Regions from separate parts of the Bacillus sp. FSL H8-0534 genome, predicted to be linked through region 2. Evidence: riboswitches for the same ligand, from Rfam matches in the RefSeq annotation. Region 2 holds a riboswitch; each other region holds the start of a gene.
What was found. A riboswitch is a leader RNA that binds a small molecule or an ion and turns the genes downstream of it on or off. The one in region 2 is predicted to bind thiamine pyrophosphate.
Positions count from the first base shown of each region.

Region 1: it holds a riboswitch for thiamine pyrophosphate, as region 2 does, so the genes downstream of both, tenA (thiaminase II) here and tenA (thiaminase II) in region 2, are expected to answer to the same signal.
Region 3: it holds a riboswitch for thiamine pyrophosphate, as region 2 does, so the genes downstream of both, MHH71_RS13820 (MTH1187 family thiamine-binding protein) here and tenA (thiaminase II) in region 2, are expected to answer to the same signal.

Region 1 covers NZ_JBBOUC010000001.1:2,359,665-2,365,341, reverse strand. The annotation lists gene MHH71_RS12165 (M23 family metallopeptidase) at 1-94, opposite strand, end outside; TPP riboswitch at 636-746, shown strand; TPP riboswitch at 808-910, shown strand; gene tenA (thiaminase II) at 996-1,691, shown strand; gene MHH71_RS12155 (ABC transporter ATP-binding protein) at 1,660-2,409, shown strand; gene MHH71_RS12150 (ABC transporter permease) at 2,406-3,158, shown strand; gene MHH71_RS12145 (ABC transporter substrate-binding protein) at 3,155-4,156, shown strand; gene tenI (thiazole tautomerase TenI) at 4,167-4,787, shown strand; gene thiO (glycine oxidase ThiO) at 4,780-5,677, shown strand, end outside.
Region 2 covers NZ_JBBOUC010000001.1:462,074-467,750, reverse strand. The annotation lists gene MHH71_RS02620 (macrolide 2'-phosphotransferase) at 1-462, opposite strand, end outside; gene MHH71_RS02615 (alpha/beta hydrolase) at 569-2,101, opposite strand; gene tenA (thiaminase II) at 2,430-3,119, opposite strand; TPP riboswitch at 3,298-3,404, opposite strand; gene MHH71_RS02605 (MBL fold metallo-hydrolase) at 3,585-4,307, opposite strand; gene MHH71_RS02600 (homoserine dehydrogenase) at 4,477-5,502, opposite strand.
Region 3 covers NZ_JBBOUC010000001.1:2,692,672-2,698,348, reverse strand. The annotation lists gene thiE (thiamine phosphate synthase) at 1-447, shown strand, start outside; gene ilvA (threonine ammonia-lyase) at 716-1,924, shown strand; gene MHH71_RS13830 (anaerobic C4-dicarboxylate transporter family protein) at 1,999-3,312, opposite strand; gene MHH71_RS13825 (hypothetical protein) at 3,590-3,727, opposite strand; TPP riboswitch at 3,903-4,004, shown strand; gene MHH71_RS13820 (MTH1187 family thiamine-binding protein) at 4,109-4,429, shown strand; gene MHH71_RS13815 (ABC transporter permease) at 4,401-5,177, shown strand; gene MHH71_RS13810 (ABC transporter substrate-binding protein) at 5,174-5,677, shown strand, end outside.

The sequences.
Region 1 (5,677 bases), 1.9 Mb from region 2:
CTGCTATAGTACGTGTATCTACTTGAGTTATGGATGGAAGTAGAGATGCGACTGCGACAGTAGTTGCCGTTAAAGCTGTAGCTTTCTGTTTCATCTAATATTAGCCCCCCATAGATGTGTTAATACATTCCCTATTATAGTATAAAGATATAATATTTTGTGCATTATTCATATAACTGTAATATGAAATGAGAAAAATAACAATTTTTTAATGGAATCGAAATATATTAAAAGAATAACAGATTAATAATCATTATAATATGGATTAAAGATAATTGATATTTTCTGAATAGATATATAAATCTAAATTGAAAAACTGACAGAAAAGCTTTCTTTTTAGGAGGGAGAGAGCATCCGACCTTGCATAGAAGCGGTTAGATCCTTTTCCTACCCCGTACTAAGTTAAACAAAAAGAGAAAATGAGTACAGGTCACCTTTTATTCTTCATAGCCGCGACTTATATGTTGGAAAATCAAAATGGATATATATATTTATTTTTCATATTTTATATAAGTAGAACTTTGATGTAAAGAATTCTTACTTTGTATTGGATTCATGGCTCGTAAATAGGATTGGGATAAGTTAAAACAGTTGCTGATGATGGATGACAGTGTTATACTGACTATGGTAATTTCATATTGTGCTAGGAGAGTTGGTGTTGCCAGCTGAGAGTAAGGCCGAGAGTCTTTGATCCTTTATTACCTGATCTAGATTATGCTAGCGTAGGGAAGCAATTCGGACATTAACAGTAAGTCCCTGTTTCTTTGCGTAAAGAAACAGGGCTTTTTTATTTGACAATTTTATAGTAGAAACCACTAGGGGTGCTTTATGTGCTGAGAGAGGAATAATCCTTAACCCTTACAGACCTGATCTAGATTATGCTAGCGTAGGGAAGTGGAGCAACGAATAAATGTATTTTTATTTGATGTAACCACTTCTTATAGAGGAGTGGTTTTTTATTTGAATAAATTGATATAAAGGAAGGGGAAATATAAATGAAGTTTTGTGAGAGATTATTTGAGACAGTACAGCCTGTTTGGGAAAAAAGTCATAATCACCCATTTGTAACTGGGATGGGGGACGGTACATTAGAAAAGGATAAATTCCAATATTACATCATACAAGATTATTTATATTTACTAGATTATGCAAAATTATATGCAATTGGAGTTGTGAAAGCGACTAATCCGCAAGTTATGGCAAAATTTGCAGAACAAATAGACGGCATTTTAAATGGAGAAATGACGATCCATAAACAGTATGCAAAACGCCTTGGTATTTCTGTACAAGAGATGGAAGAGGCAAAACCATCTGCTAAAAATTTAGCGTATACAAACTATATGATGTCAGTATCTCAAAATGGTACGCTTGCAGAGTTAATTGCGGCTCTGCTTCCATGTATGTGGAGCTACTGGGAAATTGGAAAGCGTTTAAATGATATTCCAGGAGCAAGGGATCATGAGTTCTTTGGGGAGTGGATTCAAGGATATAGCTCAGAAGAGTATGGAAAACTTTGCATTTGGCTAATGGATTTATTAAATGAACTAGCTGAAGGAAAGTCTGAACAAGAGTTAGACAAATTAGAAGAGGTTTTCTTATATTCTAGCCGCTTTGAGTATTTATTCTGGGATATGGCGTATCGTAAGGAGATGTGGGGTTTTGAGGAGCAAGAGCATACTACAGTTTCATAATGTTTCCTTTCATTATGATGAAAAGCCAATTATAAAGGGTCTGGATGCTTTCGTGCAAGAAAAAGAGTTTGTTAGCATCATTGGACCGAGTGGCTGTGGCAAAAGTACATTGTTTCGTTTAATTACAGGATTAGAAGAACCGACGGCTGGAACGATTCAACTTACAGAAACCTCGAGTCATCCTGTAGGATATATGCCACAAAAAGATATGCTTCTGCCATGGAGAACAATTATTGAAAATGCAGCACTGCCGTTAGAGTGCCAGGGGATAAAGAAAAAAGAAGCACATGTAAAGGCAAAAGACCTGTTAGAACAATTTGGTTTACAAGGATACGAGAACAAATATCCGAAAGATTTATCAGGTGGTATGCGGCAGCGAGTGTCCTTTATTCGAACTTTATTAACAGGCGGGGACATTTTATTGTTAGATGAGCCGTTTAGCGCATTAGATGCATTAACGAAAGCAACGTTGCAAGAATGGTTGTTTGAGCAATGGAAACAGTGGCAAAAAACCATTTTATTTATTACACACGATGTAGAAGAAGCACTTTTTCTTTCTAATCGGATTTTAATAGTGACAGAGCAGCCTATAACAACTTTAACGGAGCGTGTTGTACCACTTGGAACGGAGCGCTCAAGAAAAGATTTGCATAAGCCTGAGATACTAGGGCTAAAAGATGAGTTACTCGGTATGCTGCAAAGGCAGGTGCTCGTATGAAACGTGTGACAGAGCTACTACCTGCACTGATTTTAAGTAGCATACTGCTCATAGCTTGGGAAGTGGAGGCTAGAATTGTAGATGAGATGTATATTTTGCCATCTCCTACTGCAATTCTAGCTAAAATGTGGGCACTGCGTGACATATTACTTACAGTTCATTTGCCAGCAACCTTATATGTAGTCTTAATCGGTGTAGTTATTTCTATTGTACTTGGTGTTGGACTGGCGATGTCTATGAATGCGAGTAAATGGATAGAAAGAGCTTTTTATCCGTTACTAGTTGCTTCACAAACGATTCCAATTACTGCTTTAGCACCATTATTTGTTTTATGGTTTGGCTATTCAATTTGGAGCAAAGTCGTTGTGACAGTTTTGATTACCTTTTTCCCCATTGCGGTAAATACGTATGATGGATTGCGCAGCACGAAAAAGGAATGGGAGGAGCTTTTAGTGACATATGGTGCAACGAAAAAAGATATTTTTCTAAAGTTAAAGTTGCCATCTGCACTTCCGTACTTTTTCTCTGCTTTAAAAATTGCTGTTCCACTTAGTGTCATTGGAGCAGCAATTGGTGAGTGGCTTGGTGCACAAGCTGGTTTAGGATACTTTAGTAAACGAATGATGACACAGTTAGACGGAGCTGGTGTGTTTGCACCGATTGTGCTTCTATCATTACTAGCTATTTTATTTGTATTATTTGTTTCTATATTAGAAAAGAAATTCATTAGTTGGAGGAAACATTCATGAAATTATTCAAACGCATCTTTGTGTTTACATTATTAGTTGCAATGATTGCAGGATGTTCTAGCAATTCATCATCAGAAAAGAAAAAGGCTGAAAAAGAAGTAACAGTTATGCTCGACTGGTATCCAAATGCGGTGCATAGTTTTATCTATGCAGCGATTGAAAAAGGATACTTTAAAGAAGAAGGAGTAAAGGTGAATATTAAATTCCCTTCTAATCCAACCGATCCATTAACATTAGCGGCAGCGGGGAAAGTAACAGTTGGTTTATATTATCAACCAGACGTTGTCATTGCAAAAGCAAATGAACAAATTCCAGTGAAATCAATCGGAGCTGTGGTCCGTTCACCATTAAATCACGTCGTATCATTAAAATCAGCGGGAATCAATTCACCAAAAGATTTAGAAGGAAAGACAGTTGGTTATTCCGGAACACCTTTAAGTGAAGCGTATTTAAAAACGATGGTAAAAGAAGCTGGTGGTAATCCTGATACTGTAAAAGTAGTAGATGTTGGATTTGATTTAGTACCAGCATTAATTACGAAAAAAGTAGATGCTGTCACAGGTGCTTATATTAACCATGAAGTTCCTGTTATGCGTCATGAAGGCCATGAACCAGCGTACTTCAACCCAGCTGACTATGGTGTACCAAATTATCATGAACTTGTTTTTGTAACAGGTGATAAAACGTTGAAAAAAGATAAAGAAGCGTTGCAAGCCTTTTTACGAGGTGCGAAAAAAGGATATGAATTTATGAAAAAGAATCCAGACGAAGCACTGGGTATTTTATTAAATCATCAAGAAAAGGAAAATTTCCCACTTGTTCCAGAAGTTGAAAAAGAAAGTATGAAAATTTTGTTAGAGAAAATGGAAACGAAAGATGAGCCATTTTTATCAGATACGAAAGAGTCATGGGAAAAACAAAATAAATGGTTGAAAGAAAAAGGCATGACAAAAGAGAGTGTTCCTGCCAATGAATTATTCGAAAATATTTTAAAGTAGGCGAGTGAATATGAAAGATGAGCTCCACGTTATCTCAAATGGCCAGATGGCATTCGAAGAGTTAGCGAATGTAGCGATGCAAATTGAGAGTGAGATTGATTATTTGCATATTCGTGAGCGAGAGAAAAGTACGAAAGAGTTATATGAAGGTGTGGAAGGTCTCCTAAAAGGAGGCTTTCCGGCATCTAAGCTTGTGATTAATGATCGAATCGATATTGCAATTCTATTAAATATTTCTCGCGTACAATTGGGGTATCGAAGTGCTGATGTCAGGTCTGTAAAGGAAAAGTTTTCTTATTTGCATGTTGGTTATTCTGTGCATTCTTTAGAAGAAGCGATAGTAGCGTTCAAAAATGGAGCAGATTCACTTGTTTATGGTCATGTATTTCCAACGAGTTGTAAGAAAGATGTTCCGGCAAGAGGGTTGGAAGAGATTTCAGATATAGCAAGGCGATTAACGATACCGATTACAGCTATTGGAGGGATAACACCTAAAAATATAGGAGAGGTTCTTAGAGCTGGCGTGAGTGGTATTGCTGTTATGTCTGGGATTGTAAGTGATAGTAATCCGTATAAGCAGGCAAGGTTGTACAAGGAGACAATAAGAAAGTGGGCGAAAAATCATGAGTAAGAAGTATGATGTAGCCATTATTGGCGGCGGTGTGATTGGGAGTTCAGTTGCACATTTTCTAGCGGAAAGAGGATACCAAGTTGCAATTGTTGAGAAACAAAGGATTGCGTCTGAAGCTTCTAAAGCAGCGGCAGGTTTACTTGGTGTACAGGCGGAGTGGGATGCGTACGATCCACTATTTGAGCTTGCTAGAAAAAGCCGTGCAATATTTCCACAACTTGCAGCAGCTTTACGTGAAAAAACGGGTATTGATATTGGATATGAAGAAAAAGGTATATATCGTATAGCCCAAAATGAAGATGAGAAGACAAGAATACTAGATATTATGGACTGGCAACAGAAAACAGGTGAAGAATCATATTTTCTGACAGGAGATGAGCTTTATGAAAAAGAGCCATTCCTCTCTTCATCGATCATTGGGGCTGTATATTATCCAAAAGATGGTCATGTTATTGCACCGGAACTTACAAAGGCATTTGCACACTCTGCGGCCATTTCTGGTGCTGATATATATGAACAAACAGAAGTATTTGATATCAAAATAGAAGACAACCGAGTAGTAGGAATTGTTACGAATGAAGGTATGATTACATGTGAAAAGGTAGTAATTGCTGGTGGTTCGTGGAGTACAAAACTACTTCATCATTTTCATAGTGATTGGGGTACATATCCTGTAAAAGGAGAAGTTGTTGCCGTAAAGAGCTGTAAACCATTGCTGCAATCTCCTATTTTCCAAGAGCGGTTTTATATCGCGCCAAAACGTGGTGGACGCTATGTAATTGGAGCAACGATGAAGCCTCACACGTTTACTAAGTCTGTACAACCAGAAAGTATTACTTCGATATTAGAACGTGCTTATACAATCTTGCCGGCTTTGAAAGAAGCTGAAT
Region 2 (5,677 bases):
AAGAACTTCAAGTCCATGTTTAGTAGCCTCAACATGATTAATTGAATGCAACGCAACAAGTGATTCGGCTAACGATCGAATAAACGTCATAGAAGGGGGATTATTTTGAATGTGCCACACATAATTTTGTATTTCTAAATCAATAACAGCAGCAGGATTCCCCTTTACTAATGGATAAGCAATTAATTCTGATGTGTTGATTTTCCAATTTGGTACTGCAACAGGTACATATTTTTGAACAAGCTCAAGTATTTTCCCTTCTAATGCCCCTCTTTCAATGACATCAGGTCTTCTCGGTTTCCGAAGAACCCATGAAGCGCCCTTCTCATCAGTAGCAAATACAACTTGAAAGTCCATTCCTGATTCATTTAATTCAGCGCTTTCTTTATTCAATGGTAAACCATTTTTTTCAGCGATTTTTAAAATTTCTTCTATACTTTTCTGTTCATTTGCATTTGTCATCTTTAAACACCCCTTTAAAATTCTTCATATAAGCACAAAAAACACAGGCTAATTCCCCATGTTTTTTGTAAACGGAATGCGCTCTCACAAATATACTGTACTATTTTCATTTGGCTCTTCCTTGCACCCAAGTAGCAATGTCATTTATAACATACTCAGGGATATTGGCAGGACTATTATATTCATCCGGTTTACTTAATTCCCCATCACCTTCTGTAAAGAAGTGATTTAACTTTGGATATAGTCGATAATCTACGTTATCTCGCTCTTTTAATTGTTCTTTCCAAAGAGGAATTTCGATTTTTGATTGAACTTGATAGTCTCTTTCTCCCTGAATAATAAGAAGAGGTGTCTTTTGTTCTTTGGACATTTCCGCTGCCTTAATTTTACGAATAGAATCCCAAAATACAGGTGATCCTAAATAAAAATCTTTTGGAGGATTCTGACTAGAGAAGTTAGGATCATTTAATAATTTAAATTGCTCTTTGTAAAATTTATATTCTTCAGGTTTCATTCTTCCAATAGAAAAAAGATAATCAAATTGATCTAAAACAACATCTTGGATTGTACGAGCTGGTCCTCCCATTACAATCGCCCCAGCAATATTTTGATTTTGGTCTTTTTCGATCATTTGCGGAACCATCATTCCACCTTGACTATGACCAAGAATATAAATTTGATTCTTGTCTATCATAGGTTCATTTTGAAGAAAACGAGTGGCAAGAAGTGCATCGTCCGTTGTCTCTTTATCAACTGTATAAAAAGGACTAAATTGCGTCTTCAATCCATGTTCATAGGTTCGTTTATTATAGCGAAGGACAGCAATTCCTTTTGAAGCAAGACCTTCAGCTAAATCGCGAAATGGTTTTAAAGCAAATGCAGTTTCATCTTGATCGCTTGCTCCAGATCCTTGAACAAGGATAACCACTGGGAAAGGACCATTTCCCTTTGGAACAGACAATGTTCCTGGTAATGGAAACGCGCCACTTCCGACTACTACTGCTTTTTCAACAAATGATTCAGGCTTACTATATGATGGACGTTCTGCGACAGGACTAAACGACATGCTAAATTGAAAATCATCTATTTTTCCAGATGGATCTAATTTAATTAGTAAAGGCACAGTAAATTGTTCAAAAACTAATCCAATCTCTACATTTGTATGAACGGAATTTGTCTCTTTTTGTTTTATCTCTCCAATTCCAATAAAAGAACCTGCTTGTAATTGTACTGGGAGTCCCTTCCAATAACTCTCCAGCCATTTTTCAGATATTATCTTCTGTAAAGATCGAGAAGTTAAATCAAATGCAGATTTATAATTTTCAGCATGCATATCACGAATAAATGTAAGAGTAGTAGATATAACAGGATTTTCATCATCAACATTGTCTATTTCTTTTATATTTGTGTTTGTTTCCTTTAATGTCGAAATAAATTGGTGGTTGAACGGATTATTATATGTATTGGCATAAAAACTTGTTTTCAATACATCCATATTCCTCCCCTCATACAAACTTGAAGGACTCGCGAAATTTTTAGGTGAAATTACTTCCTCCGCATATGAAACAGAAGGAATACTTATCACACAAATTGCACTAACGAGTAAAAAATTATTTCCTATTCGTTTTCTTGTTTTCATATTTATTGATCCCTTTCCAAAATTAAATTTTTTTAATAGAACACCCCAATTATTGTAAGTGGAATAAAAAGTGTCAAAAAGATTAATAATCTTCTTTACGATTACCCTCTAACAAGTTAAAAAGGAATTATAAACAAAATTCAATAAAAACCATCTTCTCCCTCTTTTTTATTGTGTAATTTTTTTATAATATGTAATCAATTAATCACTAAAATTAATTTTCCTAAAACATAGAATATAGATATTATTATTTTGTAAAAAAAAATGACTAAACTAAGTTAGTCATTTTCTATACTCTCGCATGCTTGATGAGAGACATATCTTTTCATTATAAACTTACATCTTCTACTTGTTCTTCCACTGGCCACTTTTCTAATGTGTAAGCCATCTCCCAAAATGAATACTCATATTGACTGCTAATTACAAAATGCTGTTTCATTCGCTTACGATCAGCTTCTGTTACTGTTTCAGCAATGGCATCTAATCTAGCAATTTGCTCTTCTACTAAAGTACGGAACCAATCAGAGCCATATGCGGAAATCCATTCTTGGTAAATTGGTTCTTCAGGTTGACATTCCTTGAGTCGCTCACCAATTTCATAATAAAGCCAATAGCAAGGCAAAATTACTGCGATAACATCCCCGATATGCCCATCATATGCAGCGCGATACATATGTGATGTATACGCATAAGCCGTCGGTGCAGGAATGAACGATTCTTTTTCTTCTTTCGTAATTCCTAGTTTTTTAGCGAAATTCTCATGCAGTGATAATTCCGCTTGATATGTATTTTGTGCATGGTGCGCCATACGGGCTGTCGTTTCTAATTCAATAGCTTTTGCTGCTCCTAACGATTGGATTCTTGCAAAATGACTTAAATAATATGAATCTTGCAAAACGTAATAGCGGAAACTAGCTAAATCTAATATGCCGTCTCCTAGTTTTGTTACAAATGGATGATTAAAACTTGCTTCCCAAATTGGATTAACTTCTTTACGTACTAACTGTGAAAATGACATGAAAGACCCTCCAATAAACATTTTAATAATAAAAATGAAACAGATTTCTTAACCAATCGCTCGTTAACGACTAGACTACAGAGATTTACTTCAAATAGGTGCACAAAAATAAAAAAGCTTTCTTTACACACACGTAAAGAAAGCGGACTGGACATCATCAATATTTTAAAAATATCATCTTCTGTCACTTCCACTTCCCTACGCTGGTATTACCCAGATCAGGTCCTAAGAGTTTCAAAAATATCCTTTGATCTCAGCCTATAAAAGGCCCCCCTAGTGGATAGAAATAAACTATTTAACTTTGATACTTATCATAACATAATCCATATAACTATCAAATATAATTTGAACGTTCGAACTTCATAAAGTAAAACTTTATAAAATGGGGTATTCTTCATCATCCCTTACCAGTCGGGCTTTTATGGGCAATTTATACTGGATAAAATACGAGTTTGCATAACAACATTACTTTTCTTTTCTTACTAATGTTTCAATCTGCTCCTTCGCATTCAAATCACAAACACCACCGTGATAACAAATTATCCTCTCAATATCAAACTCTAAAAATCTTCTAAGTGATTCTGTAGCTGTTTCCATATCTGGTGTCGTATGTGGAACTGGCCCTTTTAGTTTTCCTTCAACACATACCATCGCGTCACCTGCAATTAATGTCTTATACTTTTCACTATATAAACTAATATGCCCCGGAGTATGTCCTGGTGTATGAATCACTTCAATGCCTCCGAGAAATGGAAGTCTTTGTCCATCTTCTAAGGTTTGATTTACTTTTGCTGTTGGAGGATTTTTATATAAAGCTTGCACAACATCTGGAAGTGCCGCCCATTTTTCTTCACTCATTTTATTTGGATCTCCTTTAATAAGGGGTAACTGTCCTTCAATATAAGGTTTGTCTAATCCATGGGCGTACACTTCAATAGAATGATCTGCCTTCTGCTGTATTTCAGGAAGACTTCCAATATGGTCTATATCTTGATGAGTTAAAATAACTGCTTGTAATTGTTCAAAAGGCACACCAATACCAATCATTGCATCGCGAATCCCTTCTAATTGACCTGGCATACCAGTATCGACTAATAGAGCTTCTTTTTCATCCCAAAGTAATGTTGGATTTAATTCAAATCCTTGAATTTTCAATTTCAAAACCGCTAGACCGTTTTCTATTTTCATACTACACGTCCCCCTCGATACATAAATTAGTGAAGTTATTTCTCTTACTAAAATGTATCACCCTAAGGGTTTGATGTCAAATGTTAAAATTTTAATTATAACATAAAAATATTTATTTGTCAAGTTGATTATTATCTTTTTCATTTTAATTGAAGACTATATTTTTTCATCATACATCTTTTCGATACAAATTAATTAAATCTTTCAAAGCCGCTGCCGCTGCTCCTCTTGGGCTTGAAGCTCCTCCGGTTGAAGTAACTTTCCCCATCGTATCAGTATGAAAAGTGATTCCTTTTTCTGTTCCATTTACATGAGCCAATGGATGCCCTTTCTCTATTTCACGCGGGCATACTTCAAGTTTAAGATTTCCTGAATGATCTTTATATGCTGTTGCAATTAGTTTTAGAGATTTACCTTGTTCTTTTGCTTTCTCTATATCTTGTTTTGTAACATCCTCTATACCTTTTATAGATATACAATTCAATGAACATTCTGCTTGCAGCAAACTATTTGCCAATAATAAAAGTTTACAAGCACTATCCATTCCACTTATATCTAATGAGGGGTTTGTTTCAGCTATCCCTTTGTGCTGTGCTTGATGCAATGCTTCCTGGAATGTTACATCTTCTTCATACATTTTTGTAAGAATATAATTTGTTGTTCCATTTAAAATACCTTCTATACTTTCAATTTGACATCCTGCTAAACTGAATTGTCCAATATCTAATGTAGGGAGTGCAGCAGCAGTTGCGCCGCTATAATAGATACGTACGTTTGCGAGTTTTGCTTTTTCTTTTATTTCTTTCCATGCGTTAACAAGTGCTCCTTTCGAAATAGCTACTACATCCATATGGTTTTCAATCGCTGTTTCAATGTATGTTCTTCCTGGTTCACCAGTTTGAAGATTAGTTGGTGTCGATTCAATTAATACAGTACCAAAAGGAAACTTTTCACTTTTATCAAGTGGATAGTGTTTGGTATACTTCTCTAATACATGAGAACCAGTACCATAAGTTAATAATTCTTTAATATGTAAACCTTTGTCATTATAAAGATTGACTGTACTCCCAATAATTCCAGTAAAAACAAGTTCGATGCCGTACATCTCTTTTATATATGAAGCTTTCTCAAATACCAATCTTACAAACTCTTTTCCAACAGTTCCATATCCAGATATCACCACGTTAACTCTCATATCATCACCTCGGACTATCATGCTATTTTAATGTTAACTCCATTATACTTCGAAAGTAAAATACAATTCACGAAGTAAAAACTCCCTCAGAATAATCTGAATTCCTATTTATATTTCGATATAAATAGGAATTCAGTCCCCCACGCTATTCGTGGACAGTAAGACCCCCAATGAT
Region 3 (5,677 bases), 2.2 Mb from region 2:
GTTCCATTTATTGTGAATGATGATGTAGACTTAGCAATTGAATTAGATGCAGATGGTATTCATGTTGGACAAGATGATGAAGGAATTACATTCGTTCGTGAAAAAATGGGAGATAAAATTGTTGGGGTATCTGCCCATACGATAGAAGAAGCACGCTTTGCCATTGCAAATGGGGCGGATTATTTAGGAGTAGGACCTATTTTTCCGACGAGTACGAAGAAAGATACAAAAGCGGTGCAAGGAACGAAAGGGTTGCGTCATTTTAGAGAGGCAGGGATTACAGTTCCGATTGTTGGTATTGGAGGAATTACAGTTAAAAATGCTGCTTCTGTTATAGAGGCAGGGGCTGATGGCGTTTCTGTTATTTCTGCAATTAGTTTAGCAGATTCGCCTTATGAAAGTACGTCTTTACTGACAGGTATTTTTAATGATAAAGTGAAACTTTAATTAGTGGGGGGTTCTTCATCCCATACTGATTATCATCCCTCACCAATTGGGATTTTACGGTCAGTTAATCTCCCACCTATCTTCCTCGTTTCTCTCTGAATCTTGAGGTGGGGGTCTTACTGCCCGCGAATAGCGGGATAAATAGTGAAAATTGTTGATATATGGGAAGAACCATTTCTAATCTGAAAAAATGGTTTTTTGTCGTATAAAACAAAGTGTGCGGCTCAAACTAATATGTATGAACATATATCGTTTCGGAGGGGAACATATGATTTCTTTACAAGATATTATAGCTGCTCATGAGAAAATGAAAGGCATTGTCCATATGACACCACTAGATTATTCAAGTACATTTAGTGAACTATCGCATAATGAAGTATATTTGAAACTCGAAAATTTACAAAAGACGGGTTCTTTTAAAGTACGTGGTTCTTATAATAAGATGGTTTCTCTTGATAAAGGTGAATTAGAAAATGGGGTTGTTGCAGCGTCTGCTGGAAATCATGCACAAGGAGTTGCCTATTCTAGTAATATGCTCGGTATTCCTTGTACGATTGTGATGCCAAAAGGTGCCCCGCTTAGTAAAGTGCTTGCGACTAAGCGATATGGTGCACATGTAGAGTTGCAAGGTGATGTATTTGACGATGCTTTAGCTTACGCACTTGATTTAAAAGAACAAACGGGAGCGAAGTTTGTTCACCCGTTTGATGATGAGGCTGTCATTGCTGGTCAAGGTACAGTTGGATTAGAAATTATGCAGCAGTTTGATGATATAGATGCAGTAATCTGTCCTGTTGGAGGCGGAGGTTTAATTGCAGGTATAGCGATGGCGATTAAAGAACAGAAGCCATCGGTAAAAATATATGGTGTACAAGCGCTTGCTTGTCCAGGTATGAAGCAATCCTTTGAAGAAAAGAAGGTAATTACAGTAGAATCTTCGCCGACTATGGCAGATGGAATCGCGGTAAAAAGACCAGGTGAGCTTACTTTTCAGCTTGTAGAGCGCTACGTAGATGATATTTTTTGTGTGGATGAAATGGAAATTGCACGAACGATGCTAATGCTACTTGAACGCAATAAATTATTAGTAGAGGGGTCCGGTGCTAGTTCATTAGCGGCGCTACTATATCAAAAAGTACCTGTGAAGGAAAAAAAGGTTGTGTCAGTTTTAAGTGGAGGGAATGTCGACGTAAACTTTATCACTCGTATTATTGAACATGGAATGGTTGAAGCTGGTCGATTTGTTCACATTGCGACAACAATTAAGGATAAACCAGGACATTTGCAACACTTACTTGAAATTGTGACAAATTTTGAAGCGAACGTATTACATATTCATTTAGAGAGAATTGGAACAAAGGTGTTTCCTGGGTATGCGCAGCTCCATTTATCATTAGAAACGAAAAATAAAAATCATATTGAAGAAGTGCTAAGCGCGATAGAGAAGAAAGGATATAATGTAGAGGTTATTGAATAAAGAATTTAAACAAACGTTTGATTAAATGAAAAAAGCACAAACTTTATTCAGAAAAAGTTTGTGCTTTTTATATATTAAAACATAATTGAAATTAGTAGCATCCCAATTCCAATGGAAGCAAATGTTGCGACCAGACCAGGAATCATAAAGCTATGATTTAATACATATTTACCAATACGTGTTGTTCCTGTACGGTCAAAGTTGATCGCAGCAACAATTGTTCCGTAGTTCGGAATGAAGAAATATCCGTTTACTGCAGGGAACATCGCAATAAGAAGTGCTGGTGAAATACCAAGTGATAATCCGAGTGGCACTAACGCACGTACTGTTGCTGCCTGGCTATACAGTAAAATAGATAGAATAAATAATGCAATAGCGAATAACCATGGTGCGCTTGTTACTAAGTGTTGAATCGATCCTTGAATCGTACTTAAGTTTCCGTTAAAGAATGTGTCTCCCATCCAAGCGATACCGAAGATTGCAACAACGGCTGTAGCACCAGCTTTGAAGACATTTCCAGATACAATGCTTTCTACATTTGGCTTACAGAAGATAATAATAAGAGCAGCAATTGTTAACATTACCATTTCAATTGTGTTTGGCATTGAAAGCCGAACTAATTTTCCGTCTATCATCCATCCTGGACGAAGTGCTTCGAATGAACCAAGAAGAACAACAAAAATAGTTGCAAATAAGAAGAGAACAACAGATAATTTGGCGCCCTTTGCACCGATAAATTCTTTCTTTTCTTCAAGTTTAGGAATCATTCCTTCTTTTAATCGTTTCAAGTATTCAGGGTCTTCATTTAACTCTTTACCCATTTTGCTGGCAACGAAAGCAGCTAGCATACAAGCGATGAAAGTAGAAGGAATACTTACTTTTAAAATATCTAACAATGTAATTTTATAATCAGCTAGCATTGCTAACAGGGCCACAGTTGCAGCAGAGATTGGACTTGCTGTAATTGCTTGTTGCGAAGCGATTACGGCAATTGACATCGGGCGTTCAGGTCTAATTCCTGATTCACGTGATACCTCTGCAATAACGGGAAGTACGGAATAGGCAACATGTCCAGTTCCAGCGCACAATGTAAATAAATATGTCACAATAGGTGCGAAAAATGTAATGCGCTTCGGGTTTTTACGAAGTGCTTTTTCTGCAAGATGAACAAGGTAATCCATTCCACCTGCAGCTTGTAAGGCACCTGCAGCTGTAATGACTGCTAAAATCATCAGCATAACGTCAATAGGAGGAGCTGTAGGTTGTAAATGGAATACGAATACAAGTATTGCCATACCAACGCCACCCATTACCCCTAGTCCAACTCCACCAAGGCGTGCACCGATAAAAATGCAGAGTAATAAGGTAAGAAATTGTAGCCAAAACATGATAAACTACCTCCAAAATTTATATGGTAAGATATTTTTGAATAATTTAATTTGAATGATAATTATTAAATTATTCAAATAAAGACCTGTTAAATCAACCTTTTTATTATATAACACATAAAATGTAACATTCACTATATTTTGTGACATTATTTTGGAAAAACAATTACTTTAATTTAATATATAAATAAGAAATAATGGACGTATAGTGAATGTGTTGCAAAGAAAAAAGCAGAAACGAATTCATCTGTTTCTGCTTTTTTCTTATGAAATAGACTTATTTTAGAGATTCTTTAATTTGTGTGAAAATATTAATAGCAAAAATGATAATAGCAAGAACAACAAGAATACTTCCACCAGCAACAAAAGGTATAGCTGCATGGTAGCCATAAATCTCAAGAGCAAGTGCAATCATTATAATCGGTAGTCCGATATGTAAGAGCCAAAAATGCCATTTACCAAGTTTTGAGGCACCAGCTTCTTTGAAAATATAGTATAAAATATATGAACAATAGATTATGAGCGGTATCATATTATGAAAAAATGTAGATTTGTTTGTTTGAAAAAATAAATCATGCTACAATGAAAACGAATTAAGACCGGGGAGCCAATTGGCTGAGAGGATGTAAGTAAGCATCGACCCTCAACCTGATCTGGATAATGCCAGCGTAGGGAGTTACTTAAAGTGATGTAAGCAGATGTTATTGTATAATAACTTGCATACAAGGCTTTCCTACGTATTTTGTAGGAAAGCCTTTTCTTTTTACAGAACATATTTTGCAAGGGGGATTTTCGGATGTCACAACAAGTTACAATTTCATTTTCAGTCGTACCACAAGCAAAAACGAAAGATGTGTATGCCGTTGTTGATAAAGCAATTGAAGTCGTACAACAATCGGGTGTTCGTTATGAAGTAGGTGCGATGGAAACAACACTAGAAGGAGAATTAGACGTGCTTCTTGATGTCATTAAGCGTGCACAACAAGCTTGTGTTGATGCTGGAGCAGAAGAGGTTATTACTTCTATTAAAATTCATTATCGTCCAAGTACAGGTGTAACGATTGATGAGAAAGTTTGGAAGTACCGTGATGAATATGAAAAACCAGAAACGATCTAACATAACAATTACAATGATTTGGCTAATCCTTCTCATTTCTATATGGGAAGGATCTGTTTCATTATTTCGAATTGAACCGTGGATTTTACCCAAGCCTTCTACTATTGTACAGGAACTCATTGGAATGAAAGATTTATTGTTGCCAAATACAATGCAAACACTACAAGAAGTTATCATCGGATTATTCTTTGCGATTTTACTTGGAACGAGTATTGCAATTATTATGGATGTGATTCCGTTATTTCGTGTGTTAATTAATCCGTTACTCGTTATTTCACAAACCATTCCGATTGTCGTACTAGCCCCTCTATTTATTATTTGGTTTGGATATGGAATGCTCCCAAAGGTGATGGTCGTTATTCTTGTTTGTTTCTTTCCAATTGCTCTTAGTATTTTAGAAGGTTTTCAAACAGTAGATAAAAACATGCTCAAGTTGCTGCAAACAATGCGTGCGACAAAATGGCAAATCTATCAGAAGGTAAAATTCCCTGCCGTGCTTCCATATTTTTTCTCTGGATTAAAAATTGCGGTTACATATAGCGTGATGGGAGCAATTATCGGGGAGTGGCTTGGTGCGAGCGAGGGATTAGGTGTTATGCTTACTCGTGCAACAAAATCCTTTTTAACAGCTCGTGTATTTGGTATTGCAGCAATTATTGTCATGGTGACATTGCTCTTGTATTTTATCGTAGAATTTATGGCAAGACTAACAGCACCATGGATATACAGAAAGGACGACAGAAAATGAAAAAAGGCTTAAAAGTGATGCTAGCTGCAATACTTGCAGCTGGTGTTGTTGGCTGTAATGCGGCGAAGAAAGAAGAGAGCGCAGATAAAGAAAAGAAAGTAAAAGTTGTTTTAGACTGGTTCCCGAATACAAACCATACTGGTTTATATGTAGCAAAGACGAAAGACTACTATAAAAAACAAGGTTTAGACGTAGAAATCATTCAGCCGGGTGATAACGTATCGGCAGAGCAAATGATTGCATCAGGAAAAGCTGATTTCGGTGTAAGTTATCAAGAAAACGTAACATCAGCTCGTGTTGAAGGAATACCGGTTGTTTCAATTGGAGCAATTATTCAACATAATACATCTGCATTTGCATCACTGAAAAAAGATAATATTACCTCTCCGAAAGGGTTTGAAGGTAAGCGCTACGGCGGTTGGGGTGCACCAGCAGAAGAAGCGACGTTAAAAACAATTATGGATAAGCATCAAGCTGATTTTAGTAAAGTAGAAAAGGTT